Regions from separate parts of the Burkholderia arboris genome, predicted to be linked through region 1. Evidence: predicted binding sites of a transcription regulator. Region 1 holds the regulator's gene; each other region holds the start of a gene.
The links. The regulator FliA, encoded in region 1, starts transcription of late flagellar genes. The targets are predictions, from matches to a motif close to CTAAAGTTTNNNNNNNNNNNGCCGNTA.

Region 1 (4,335 bases):
TTCGTCTCGTGCGCGAGGCACTCGGCGCCGACGCGGTCGTGCTGTCGAACCGCACGCTCGATGACGGCAGCGTCGAAATCGTTGCACTCGCCGATTCGGACCTCGCCGCGGTGGCGCCCCCCGCCGCCCGCCCGCGCCTCGCCACGCCGCGCCTGCCGGAATCCGTGCCGGCGGCCGCCGTGCCGGGCATCGTGTCGCGCCCGGGCGCCGTCCCGGCTCGCCCGGCCATCAATCCGTACGCGGCCGGCGAAGGCGGGCTGCCGGACGTGTTCTCGTCCGTGTTCGGCGCGAGCGCTGACGCGGAAGAGCTGGACGTGCATCCTTCGCTGCCCGACGCGGACGCGGCATCGCCGTCGATCGCCGCGCCGGCCGCCGGAGCGCCGGCCGCCGCTTCCGAACCCGCGCCGTGGCTGGTCGAGCACGCGAAGCGCCTGACGCAGCAGCGCGACGCGCTGATCGCGCGTGCGCAGGCGCCTGCCGCGCCGCAGCCCGCACCCGCGCCGCAGGCCGCCGCCAGCACGACGCCGCCCGACTGGGCGCGCGACATCGTGCGCGACGCCGAGCGCCGGATCCCGGCCGCCGCGACTCGCACGCCCGACACGGGCGCCACGTCCGCTGCCAAGGCGGCCGAACGCGCGCGCCTGTCCGCCGATGCGGCCGCCGCGGTGGCCGATGCGGTGAAGTCGCGCATCGAGCGGATCGTCAACGACACGGTGATGCAGGAGCTCGGCGCGCTGCGCGGGATGATGGAAGAGCAGTTCGACAGCCTGAGGTGGCACGACCGCCAGCGTCGCAGCGCCGTGCATGGCGCGCTGACGAAGCACCTGTTTGCGGCCGGCTTCTCCGCGCAGCTCGTGCGGATGCTGGTCGACAACCTGCCGTCCGGCGACGGCGCGCAGACTTTCGAGCAGGCTGCCGAATGGGCGCAGTCGGTGCTCGCGTCGAACCTGCCGGTGCTCGACAGCGAGGATGCGCTGATGGAGCGCGGCGGCGTGTTCGCGCTGATGGGGCCGACGGGCGTCGGCAAGACGACGACCACGGCGAAGCTGGCCGCGCGCTGCGTGATGCGCTTCGGCGCGAGCAAGGTCGCGCTGCTGACCACCGACAGCTACCGGATCGGCGGCCACGAGCAGCTGCGCATCTTCGGCAAGATCCTCGGCGTTCCGGTCCACGCGGTGAAGGATGCGGGCGATCTCGCGCTCGCGCTGTCCGAACTGCGCAACAAGCACATCGTGCTGATCGACACGATCGGGATGAGCCAGCGCGATCGCGCGGTGTCCGACCAGATCGCGATGCTGCACGGCGCGAACACTCCGGTGCAGCGCCTGCTGCTGCTGAACGCGACGAGCCACGGCGACACGCTCAACGAAGTCGTGCAGGCGTACCGCAGCGCGGGCGAGCATCCGCATGCGGCATCCCCGGACCTCGCCGGCTGCATCCTCACGAAGCTCGACGAGGCGACCCACCTCGGCGGCGTGCTCGATACGGTGATCCGCTACAAGCTGCCGATCCACTACGTGTCGACCGGCCAGAAGGTGCCGGAGAACCTGTACGTCGCGTCGACCAAATTCCTGCTGAAGAGCGCGTTCTGTGTGCCGCGCGACGGCTCGCCCTTCGTGCCGCAGGACGAGGACATGCCGACGCTGCTGTCCGCATTGACCGCACGTTCCACTGCCGAGCTGCACGAGGTGCGATTTGGATAAACGGATCATCGATCAGGCCGAAGGGCTGCGGCGCCTGCTCGCCGGGCGCGCGTCGCGCATCGTCGCGGTGACGGGCGGGCCGGCGGGTGTCGGCTGCACGTCCACCATCGTGAACCTCGCGGCGGCGCTCGCATCGCTCGGCAAGGACGTGCTCGTCGTCGACGAACGTGCCGACGTGCACTCGGCCAGCGCGACGCTGGCCGGCGCATGGCTGCGCGACGGCGAGCGCACGCGGGTGGCGGCCGGCTTCGGCCTGTGCGCCGCCGCGCGGCTCGCGCGGGCCGGCTACAGCGACGCGCAGCTGAGCGATTTCATCGACGGCCCGGCCGATATCGTCCTCGTCGACGCGCAGCTCGGCGCCGACGGTTCGTTCTCGGCGCTCGCCCGCGAAGCGCACGACGTGCTGGTCGTCACGCGGGTCGCCGCGCAGGCGATCACCGAGGCGTACGCGTGCATGAAGCGGCTGCATTTCGCGCATGCGTTCGCGCAGTTCCGCGTGCTGACCAATCACGTCGGCAGCCATGCGGACGCGAAGACCGCCTTCGACAACCTCGCGGGCGTCGCGAGCCGCTACCTGACCGTGTCGATCGCCGACGCGGGTTGCGTGAGCGCCGATCCGCTCGTCGAGCATGCGCGCGAACTGACGCATGCGGTGGTCGATGCGTTCCCGTCGTCGGCCGCCGCGCGCGACTACCGGCAGATTGCCGCGGACCTGCTGTACTGGCCGATGCGCCCGCGTTCGGGTGCGGGTCGCGCCGTCCACGCGGGTGGCAAGCCGTCGTATGAGGCGGGCGCGGCACACGCCGCGTGAGCGCCTAAGGAGAGAGCCATGATGTACAACGCTCAAGGAAAGATGTCCCAGGCCGACGTGCTCGCGCAATACGCGCCGCTCGTGCGCCGCCTCGGGCTGCAGCTCGTCGCGAAGATGCCGGCGAGCGTCGATCTCGACGACCTGATCCAGGCTGGCATGATCGGCCTGATGGACGCGGCCGGCCGCTACAAGGAAGACCAGGGCGCGCAGTTCGAGACCTACGCGACGCAGCGCATCCGCGGCGCGATGCTCGACGAGCTGCGCAGCAACGACTGGCTGCCGCGCAGCCTGCGCAAGACGTCGCGCGAGGTCGAGCACGCGGTGCACCAGGTCGAGCAGCATCTCGGCCGCTCGGCGAGCGAGACCGAGATCGCGGAACACCTGAACATGCCGCTCGACGAATACCAGGGGATGCTGCAGGACCTGCACGGTAGCCAGCTCATCTACTACGAGGATTTCGACCGCGCGGCCGACGACGAGCCGTTCCTCGACCGTTATCGTGTCGATCACGCCGATCCGCTGTCGGCGCTGCTCGACGAGCACCTGCGCGAGGCCCTCGTCGAGGCGATCGAGCGGCTGCCGGAGCGCGAGAAGCTGCTGATGTCGCTGTACTACGAACGGGGTCTGAATCTGCGCGAGATCGGCGCGGTGCTCGAAGTGAGCGAGTCGCGCGTGTGCCAGCTGCACAGCCAGGCCGTCGCGCGCCTGCGTGCGCGGCTGCGCGAACAGGCGTGGGTCGGCGCGGAATCCTGACCCTTTGCTGACGGCCGCGCGCGCCGACGCCGCGCGCTCGTGCCAGGGTTGCGCGGTGCTTGCGCATTCCGCGCGCCGATTTGCTACAATCCCCTCCGTTTTCCGAGGAGCGTTGCGACGGACATCTGTGTCCGCCAGGCTCGGAAGGCTTCACCAAGCAGCCGTGCGGCGATGTCGCGCCGGCCCCGCTTCCTGAACGGCGCTCACGTCACCAATCTAGAAACTTTTTAGAAAGGAGGGCGTGATGAACGCCATTATCGATTCCAAGGCTTCCCACGATTACGTCGTCGCCGACATGGCGCTGGCCGGCTGGGGCCGCAAGGAACTCAACATCGCCGAGACCGAAATGCCGGGCCTCGTGCAGATCCGCGACGAATACAAGGCAGAGCAGCCGCTGAAGGGTGCGCGCATTGCCGGTTCGCTGCACATGACGATCCAGACGGGCGTGCTGATCGAGACGCTGAAGGCGCTCGGCGCGGACGTCCGCTGGGCGTCGTGCAACATCTTCTCGACGCAGGATCACGCTGCGGCCGCGATCGTCGAAGCCGGCACGCCGGTGTTCGCGTTCAAGGGCGAATCGCTCGACGAATACTGGGAGTTCTCGCACCGCATCTTCGAATGGCCGAACGGCGAATTCGCGAACATGATCCTGGACGACGGCGGCGACGCAACGCTGCTGCTGATCCTCGGCTCGAAGGCCGAGAAGGACCGTTCGGTGATCGCGAAGCCGACCAACGAGGAAGAAGTCGCGCTGTACAAGTCGATCGCGAAGCACCTCGACATCGACGCGACCTGGTACTCGAAGCGCCTCGCGCACATCAAGGGCGTGACCGAGGAAACCACGACCGGCGTGCACCGCCTGTACCAGATGGAAAAGGACGGCCGCCTGCCGTTCCCGGCGTTCAACGTGAACGATTCGGTCACGAAGTCGAAGTTCGACAACCTGTACGGCTGCCGCGAGTCGCTGGTCGACGGCATCAAGCGCGCGACCGACGTGATGATCGCGGGCAAGGTCGCGGTCGTCGCGGGCTACGGCGACGTGGGCAAGGGCTGCGCGCAGTCGCTGCG
Region 2 (4,335 bases), on a different replicon from region 1:
TGCGACTGCTCCGCGGCATGATCGTGCTCGCGCAACTGGCCGGGAATCGCACACTGCGCAAGCCCGCCCGCGTCGATCCACGCGCGCGTACGTTCCGCGGCCGCGTCGATCAGTTGCGCACACTTCGAGTAATCGTATGACGACACGTCGAGCGGACAGAGCGGCGGCACGACATGGATGTGCGCGCGTGCCGCGTACAGCTCCAGATCGCGCACCAGTTGCCGCGCGATCACGAGTGTCAGCGCGTGCGTCGCATGCGCGATCGCGCTGCGCGGCGGGACGCGCAACGCACAGGCGAACCCGGCCGGCAGCACGACGATCCGCTTGACGCCAAGCGCGATTGCAACGGAGATCGGCGTGTTGTTCGCGACGCCGCCGTCGACGAGTTCCACGCCGTCGATGCAGACCGACGGAAACACACCGGGAATCGCCGCGCTGGCCTGCACGGCATCCACGACCGAGCCGGCGGACAGCACGACTTCGCGGCCGTTCAGCACGTCGGTCGCGACGATGTGAAGCGGCAACGCGGCCTGCTCGATCCGCCGGTATGGCAGGTTCCTTTCCAGCAACAGGCGCAGCGCGTCGGCCTCGACCAGATGCGGCCGGTTGCGCAGCAGCATCGCGACGACGCTGCGCATCGAGAACGGCATGACGTCCTGGCGGCGGATTCGGCACCACAGCGCGGCGAGCATCGCGACGCCGTCCGCGTCCGGCCGGCCGGCGAAATACGCGGCATTGATCGCCCCCGCCGACGCGCCGACGACGCAATCGGGCCGTTCGCCGCTCGCGACCAGCTCGCGGAGCATGCCGACCTCGATCGCGCCAAGACTGCCGCCGCCGGCAAACACGAAGGCGGTCGAGGGAGTGGGATCGGAAGTCACGGTGCGCTCTCCTGCGGTTGGCTGCGACAGTGCCTGCTCCATGATGGATCGTGCGGCGCCCCGGATGTCCTGATGAAAACCCTGCCGGCACGCGGACCGCGCCGCTCGGCCGACGATGCGCGTCGCACGCCGCGCTCCCCGGAATCCCGCGATGAACCTTCTCCCGGGAAAGGTTACGTCATTTGCCGCCCTGTTTCAGGGTCGCATCGATACGGCCGTTCGCGCGATCGCTTCGCACTTTTTGACCTCGATCAAGAAAATCGCGCACCTCGGCGCCCGCAAACGTGTGCCGGGCGCGAATCGCGCGGGATACGTGGAATCACGGGTTCAGTCGTCCGGACGATCGCCGTTATTGCATCAACACCCGCCGACTGGCATCGCGCTGCGACGCATCGGGACGACCGCCCTGATCGCATTCGACACGCAACGATCCGGCGCCGTCGCGGGCATCGAGCGAGATGGCCGGACATCCCGCTCGCTTTTCGACAACACGTGCATCAGCGCAAGTCGCGGACGAGGTAATCATGTTTGTAGCCATCGGATGGATCGTCGTGATCGGGTCGGTGATCGGCAGTTTCGTCGGCGTCGGCGGCCATTTGCCGGCCTTGCTGCAACCGTTCGAGCTGCTATGCATTTTCGGCGCCGCGCTGGGCGCGTTCGTCGTCAGCAATCCGGTCACGACGCTGAAGAAAACCATCAAGACCCTGCCGACCTGCTTCAAGGGCGGCGGCTACACGAAGCAGCAGTACGTCGAACTGATCGCACTGCTGTACGAGCTGCTGCAGAAGGCACGCAAGGACGGCATGATGGCGCTCGAGGCCGACGTCGATGCGCCCGAGCAAAGCCCGCTGTTCCAGAAGTATTCGCATGTGCTCGAAGACCATCACCTGCTCGACTTCATCGTCGATTACCTGCGGATGATGTCGAGCGGCAACGTGAACGTGCTGGAGATGCAGGACCTGATGGACGAAGAACTGCATACGCATCACGCGGAAGCGTCGGTCGCGGCCAATGCGATCCAGAAGATGGCGGACGGCCTGCCGGCGTTCGGCATCGTCGCCGCGGTGATGGGCGTCGTGCACACGATGGGCTCGGTCGGCGCGCCGCCCGCCGTGCTCGGCAAGATGATCGCCGGCGCGCTCGTCGGCACGTTCCTCGGCATCCTGCTCGCGTATGGTTTCGTCGGCCCGCTCGCGGATCTGCTCAACGCGAAGGGCCGCGCCGCGGCCAAGCCGTTCCAGTGCGTGAAGGCCGTGCTGCTCGCGTCGATGAGCGGCTACGCGCCGGCGGTGGCGGTGGAGTTCGGCCGCAAGGTGCTGTTCACCGCCGATCGCCCGAGCTTCAAGGAACTCGACGATGCCGTCCGCGCGACCAAGTCGCCCAAGGCGGCGTAACGGATACGCAAGGAAACGGAACACGCCATGACCGACCGCCGCTCCAGTTCGTCGAAGCAGTCCGCATCGCCATCGCTCGTCGTCGTGCGTCGCAAGAAAGGCGGCGACCATGACGCCCACCACGGCGGCGCCTGGAAAATCGCGTACGCCGATTTCGTCACGGCGATGATGGCGTTCTTCCTGCTGATGTGGCTGCTTGGCTCGGTCTCCAAGTACGACAAGCAGGGGATCGAGGACTACTTCAACACGCCGTTGTCGACGCTCCTGTCCGGCGGGAAGGACGCGGACGCCCCGCGCCCGAGCGTCGTGCAGGGCGGCGGCCGCGACCTGTCGGACCCGGCGCCGGCGATCGGCAAAAGGACGCCGCCATCGCCCGCCGACTCGCCCGCGGCGCTCGCCAGCACCGTGGATACGCAAAAACTCGAGCGCCTGAAGGCGAAGCTGACCGCGGCAATTGCCCGCAGTCCGGCGTTGCGCGCGTACCAGGACCAGATCCGGATCGCGATCACCAACGAAGGCTTGCGCATCGAGATCGTCGATTCGCTCAAGCGTCCGATGTTCGCGACGGGCAGCGCGCAACCGGAAAGCTATGCCACCGCGATCCTCACGCAGATCGGCTCGGCGCTCGACGATGTCGAAAACCGCGTGTCGATCGCGGGGCATACCGACTCGACGCCCTATCCCGATGGCCCGACCGGCTATTCGAACTGGGAGCTCTCCAGCGATCGGGCGAACGCCGCGCGGCGCGCGCTGGTCGTCGGCGGGTTGCGGGAAGAAAAGCTGCTTCAGGTGCGCGGGCTCGCGGATGTGCTGCCGCTCGACAGGAACGTCGCCGACGAGCCGACCAATCGCCGCATCAGCATCCTCGTGATGAACAATGCCGCCGAACAGGCGTTCTTTCGCGACGGCGGCCGGACGACCGTCGACGAGACGCCCGGCATCCGGCCCGCCGCCCTGCCGGTGGCGGTCACGCGACGGCACCCGGTTGCCATCGACTGACGGGCGCGGCCGTTCGGGCCGTTGGCGACACCGCGTCTCGCGACACGGTGTCGCCGTTTTTTTGCGCACTCGATATATTCCGTAGAATATATCGATACCTGCCTACCCGGAGAAACACCATGGCCCGCCCGTCGACGGATCGCCTCCCGCTGCACACCGCCCGGGAACAGCCGATTGCGCGCAGGATCAGCGCACTCAAGCCGTTGTCGAGCGATGCGCGCGCGCAGCAGGTCACCGATGTCGTCGATGCGTTCCGGCGCCTGCGCGGCAGCGTCGCGCGTTTCATCCGGATGTTCCGGGCCGCGCCCGCCGGCGCCATGCCGGACGACAGGCTGTCGGCCATGAGCTTTCGCGAACTGCTGGCGACGCTCGAACACGAAGCCCGTACCGCGCGCTTCACGCGGCTGCCCGATCTCGAACGTGCGATCGGCCACGCGCGCCGCCTCGAACGCACGCGCGACGACGTGTTTTCCGACTCGTTCAGCAACGATCCGGCCGCGATGCGCGATGCGGTTGCGGCGCTGGAGCGCGTCGACGTGCTGTTCGTCGGGCTGTGCGTCGAATCCGTGATGGCGCGCCATGCGCAGGCATCGCTCCCCGTTTCACCCGCGGCACCGGCCGCCCTGCCGCACACCGGCCGTTCGACCGCGCTCTGCTGACCGCGCTCCCCCGCGTGGCCCGGTGGTTTCCCCGGCATTTCCCCCGTTATATTCCATGGTATATTTCGCGAATCTTTCGCGCATCCGTCTCCGGTCCGAACCTGCCGGATAGAGGTCAACATGCACGCTCCGCCCTTTCGCCTGGCCCGCACGGCGGATCTCTCGTCGCCGGGCGGCACGCCCCGCGCAGCCGCCGGCGCGCGGATCGACGCCTGCTGCGCGCCGTCCCGCTCGCAACAGGTCGAGCTGAAGCGCCGCGCGCGCCTGTCCGAACTCGATGCCAACCTGCATTGCTCGATCATCGGCACCTGCCTGACCACGCACGAACTGCGCAAGCTCGTACCGAAGTTCGCCGATCTCGATCGCCAGCACGCGACCGATCTGGAGATCCACCACGCGGCC
Region 3 (4,335 bases), 890 kb from region 1:
TTAGCTTACGGCTTTATTCAAACCGTGTCGAACGCGTGCGCCGATGGCCATGTCGCGGACAGGGGGAACGACGCGAGTGCTAGGCCTCGCGCACCGCGATGCGCGTGTCGCCAAGCAGCACGACCTGGCCCGCGCGGATCTTGCAGGTCTTGCGCAGCTCGACCGCGCCGTCGACTTTCACCGCGCCGGACGCGACGATCAGCTTCGCGGTGCCGCCGCTGTCCGCGAGGCCGGTGATCTTGAGAAGGTTGTGCAGCTCGACGTATTCGCCGGTCAGCGTGAAATCCAGGTTGGGCATGACGAAGAAGGTGCGCAAGGCGCGGGAGGAAACGCTCCGCATCATACGGCACCGCGGCCCGGCACGCGAGCGCGGGCCGCTGCTGCGGGCAGTTGTTAAGGACTGTGAGCGATTCGTCAGCAAATGCAATGGTGGGTAACAGTCTGAGAAATCGACGAACCGGCCGTGCGGGCGGCGGGTCTTCTGTCGTACCTGCTGCGTGTTGCGGCAGGGACGCGACGGGCCGCATCGCTGCGGTCCGGGCTCACAACTCTTGAGGAGAATTGCCATGTCCAAGATTCGTACGATGCTGATCGGTGCCGCGCTGACGGCGTTCGCCACTTCGGCCGCGTTTGCCCAGACGGGTACGGCGGCGCAGGGTGCAGCCGGTGCCGGCGTGCAGGCGCAAGCTCCGGCGGCAGGTGTCGGCGCAGGCGTGCAGGGCGGTGCCGGCGCGAACGCGTCGGGCAATGCGGCCGGCGGTGCGACCGATGCGGTCGGCGCGGCCGCCGACGGCGCGAAGGATTCGGCGACGTCGACCGTCCATTCGGCCAAGAAGCACACGAAGCATGCCGCGAAGTCGGCCAAGGGCCATGCCGGTTCGGCCAAGGCGAAGGCCGGCGAAGCGACCGAAGGCGGCGCCTCGGTCGGCGCGGAGGGCGGTGCATCGGCCCAGGGCGCCACGCAGTAAGCGGGTGCCCGGCGCCGTCGCGATGTTCGCCGGAAGCGGTGTTGCGACGGCGGTTGTCAAAAGGCCCGGTTCGCTTTGCGCGAACCGGGCCTTTTTCATCGCGTCGTGTTGTCAGCGGAACGGGCGTGCGGTCACGGCCGGCGCTGTCCTTGCCCTTGTCCCTGCCCCTGGGCCGGTCGCACCGCCGCAGGTGTGAATACGCTGCGCAGCCATGCAGCGAGCCGCGCGAAGACGTCGTACGGTTCCTCGACGAAGATCTCCGGTTTCAGCAGCCGCAGGTATTCCATGATCTGCTGCGCTTCCTGCTTCTGGAACGACCCGTGCGCGAGCCCGAGGCGCAGCAGCCCGCGCAGTTCGCCGAGCTTGTCGCGCGCGGTGCTGCCGACGCTCATCTCGCACGCGAGCTTGGCCTCGTAGATCCGCTGCCGCAACGATTCCGCGAGCCGCCACGCGGGCGTCTGCATCAGTTCCTCGAGCGTCTGGATGTCTTGCGCCGCGCCCTTGATCTGCGATGCGAGCGGATCGATCAGCGACGGGTCGCCCTGCGCTTCGGCGACGATCGCCTTCGCCCAGTCGCGGCACGCTTTCGCGAGTTCGTCGGGGGTCCATTCGGAGCGCGACGCAAAGCCGAAGCCGAATTCGCCGGCCTGCCGCATCAGGATCGCGACGACGTCCGGAAATTCCTTGTCGAGCGTGCGCTTGGCCCACGCGTACTGGCCGCCCTGCAGCATCCGCTGCACCGCGTGCTCGGTCAGCGGCACCATGTTGTCGAGCAGCTTCGCGCGCAGGAAATCCTCGAACGACGGCGTTGCGAACTGCGGGTCGAGTTTCAGCGACACGCGCACGAATGCGTCGTAGTCCTTGCGCAGGGACTCGAGCGTGTCGTCCTTGAGGGAAAGGGTGATCTGGCCCATGAATCGTCTCGATGGCGGCCCGCGCAAGCCGACGGCCGGCACGGCGCACCGGGGCGGGCGCCGTGTCGACTGACCGGTGCGCGCCGAGGCCGGTGGCGGGTCTTCATTCCCTATATCGGCGCGCCGGGCGGAAACTTGAGCGCGCGCGGTAGAGCGTGTGCTCAGGCGGGCAGCCAGTGCGGGATCACGACCCCTTGCCAGAAGAAGAACACCACGAGCCCGGCCGCGATCGTCACGAGCGGGCGGCGGGTTGCCGCCGACACGAGCACGGCGGCGAGCGCGCCGACGAGCTGCGGATTGCGCCAGGTCAGCTCGGCCGTGCCGCCGTGCGGCGAGACGGCCATCGGCACGATGATCGCGGTCAGGACGGTGACCGGCACGAAGCCGAGCGCGGTCCGCACGAGCGGGGGGAACGTCAGCCGCTCGCCGAACAGGAACAGCGTCGAGCGGATCGCGTACGTGATGACGGCCATCCCCAGGATCAGCAGCGCATAGCTCACGATGCAGCCTCCCTGCGCGAGCCGGCACGCGTGCGTTCATGCAGCAGCGTGAGCGCAACGCCGATCGCGACGCCGGCGGCGACCGCGCCGAGCAGCCCGAGCTTGTACGGCCAGCCCTGCCAGAAGTACGCGAGCGTGCCGGCCGTCGCGGCCGCCGCGAAATAGCGCAGCGTGCCCAGCTGCGGGACGACGATCGCAATGAAGGTGGCCGCCATCGCGAAATCGAGGCCGAGCGACTGCAGGCCCGGGAACGCCGCGCCGAAGCCGATGCCCGCGAGCGTCCAGACCTGCCAGTTCAGGTACATCGCGAGCCCGGAGCCGAAAAAGTAGTGGGGGCCGATCGCGCCGGGCGGGAAGTGCCGGTAGTGCGCATAGGCGACCGCGAACACCTCGTCGGTCATCAGCGCGCCGAGCGTTGCGCGCCAGCGCAGCGGCAGATGCGCGACATAGGGCGCGAGCGTCGCGCTGTACAGCAGGTGGCGCAGGTTCACGATCAGGGTCGTCGCGAGCACGACGACGAAGCTCGCGCTGCCGGCGATCAGGCCGAGCGCGATGAACTGCGCGGAGCCCGCGAACACGGCGAGCGACATCAGTGCGCCGTGCCATGCGGCGAGCGGGCCGCCGCCGACGAGCGTGCCGAAAATCACGCCGAACGGTGCTGCGCCGATCATCATCGGAATCGTGTCGCGCGCGCCGTCGAGCCACTCGTTGAGCGGGCGGCGCGGGGGCGATGCGGGTGTCGGGTTCAAAGAGCGCTTCTCCATGAATTGGAGGATAGCGAGCCGGTGGCGGGCCGGCTTGTATGTTCTTGCGCTCGCGGAATCGGGGGCGGGGCTCGCGTGCCGGCCGGCGCGGGGTGCGTCGCGGTTGCCGGCCGCGGGGCGCCGCGGGTCAGCTCGCCTGCCAGCGGCCGGGCGGCACGCCGAACATCCGTTTGAAATGCCGCGTGAAGTGGCTCTGGTCGACGAAGCCGCTGGCTGCGGCGACGTCGGCGACGGGTACGCCCGCGCGCAGCGGCGCGAGCGCACGTTGCAGCCGCAGCTGGTTGCGCCACGCATGCGGCGGCATGCCGGTCGTGCGCGTGAACAGGCGTGCTGCGTGGAACGGCGACAGGCCGGCCGCCTGCGCGACGTCGTCGAGCGTTACCGTGGCCATCAGGTCGGCGGCGAGCCGCTCGCGCATCGCCTCGACGCGCGGTTCGTCGGACGCGAGCGGCGCCGGTCGCGGCAGCGCGTCGGCGTGACGCACGATCAGCGTCGACAGCGCGTCGAGCATCGCCGTTTCGGCGGCGAGCGGATCGTAGATGCGCGATGCGGTGTTGGCCGGGTCGTCGGCCGCTTGCCCCGGCGCATGCGCATTCGAAGACAGCGCGCGGTCGCTGCCGGCTTCCATCATCCGGTGCGCGAGCGTGAGCCGGGCTGCGAGATCGGCATCGTGAATCACGTCGGGGGCGAACCACGGCGCGTCCTGCTGGCGGCCGGCGATCGCACTCGTGAGTTCGCGGATGAATTCGACGGGCATGTAGCTGACGCGATAGCACCAGCCTTCGTCGGCTGCGCGCGACCCCGTATGCACTTCGCCGGGATTGATCACGGGCACGCTGCCCGTTTCGGCGACATAGCCGTTGCCGCGATAGGTGAAGCGTTCTGCGCCTTCGAGAATCACGGGGATCGTGTACGCGTCGTGCCAGTGCGGCGCGAACGTGTGGTCGCGATAGGTCGCCGTGACGAGATCCGCCTCCGGCAGCAGCGGCGTGCGCCAGTAGCGTGCGGAATCCGGAAGGTGGGCGGCGGACATGATCGGGCGCGGGAGCGGTCGAACCGACAGTGTATCGCTCGCGCGCCCGGCCGGTGTGCGTGTTACTTGACCGGAATCGTAGTGCCGGCCGGCATCGGCACCGCGGTGACCGCGTTCTTCGGGCTGCCGCTGACGATGCGGTCGCTGTAGGTCAGG

Region 2: motA (flagellar motor stator protein MotA) is a predicted target of FliA. The motif match lies at 1,207-1,233, and genes of this name have one in related genera.
Region 3: OHZ10_RS05425 (DUF4088 family protein) is a predicted target of FliA. The motif match lies at 1,996-2,022, and genes of this name have one in related genera.

What each region holds. Positions count from the first base shown of each region.
Region 1 covers NZ_CP109821.1:243,928-248,262, forward strand. Annotated here, with positions in the region: gene flhF (flagellar biosynthesis protein FlhF) at 1-1,703, shown strand, start outside; gene OHZ10_RS01140 (flagellar biosynthesis protein FlhG) at 1,696-2,514, shown strand; gene OHZ10_RS01145 (RNA polymerase sigma factor FliA) at 2,533-3,267, shown strand; S-adenosyl-L-homocysteine riboswitch at 3,366-3,479, shown strand; gene ahcY (adenosylhomocysteinase) at 3,512-4,335, shown strand, end outside.
Region 2 covers NZ_CP109822.1:728,933-733,267, reverse strand. Annotated here, with positions in the region: gene OHZ10_RS20560 (patatin-like phospholipase family protein) at 1-923, opposite strand, end outside; gene motA (flagellar motor stator protein MotA) at 1,406-2,275, shown strand; gene motB (flagellar motor protein MotB) at 2,303-3,274, shown strand; gene OHZ10_RS20545 (hypothetical protein) at 3,394-3,933, shown strand; gene OHZ10_RS20540 (DUF2325 domain-containing protein) at 4,054-4,335, shown strand, end outside.
Region 3 covers NZ_CP109821.1:1,137,943-1,142,277, forward strand. Annotated here, with positions in the region: gene OHZ10_RS05415 (RNA-binding S4 domain-containing protein) at 80-298, opposite strand; gene OHZ10_RS05420 (hypothetical protein) at 567-968, shown strand; gene OHZ10_RS05425 (DUF4088 family protein) at 1,100-1,882, opposite strand; gene OHZ10_RS05430 (AzlD domain-containing protein) at 2,044-2,382, opposite strand; gene OHZ10_RS05435 (AzlC family ABC transporter permease) at 2,379-3,146, opposite strand; gene OHZ10_RS05440 (AraC family transcriptional regulator) at 3,274-4,179, opposite strand; gene OHZ10_RS05445 (CreA family protein) at 4,242-4,335, opposite strand, start outside.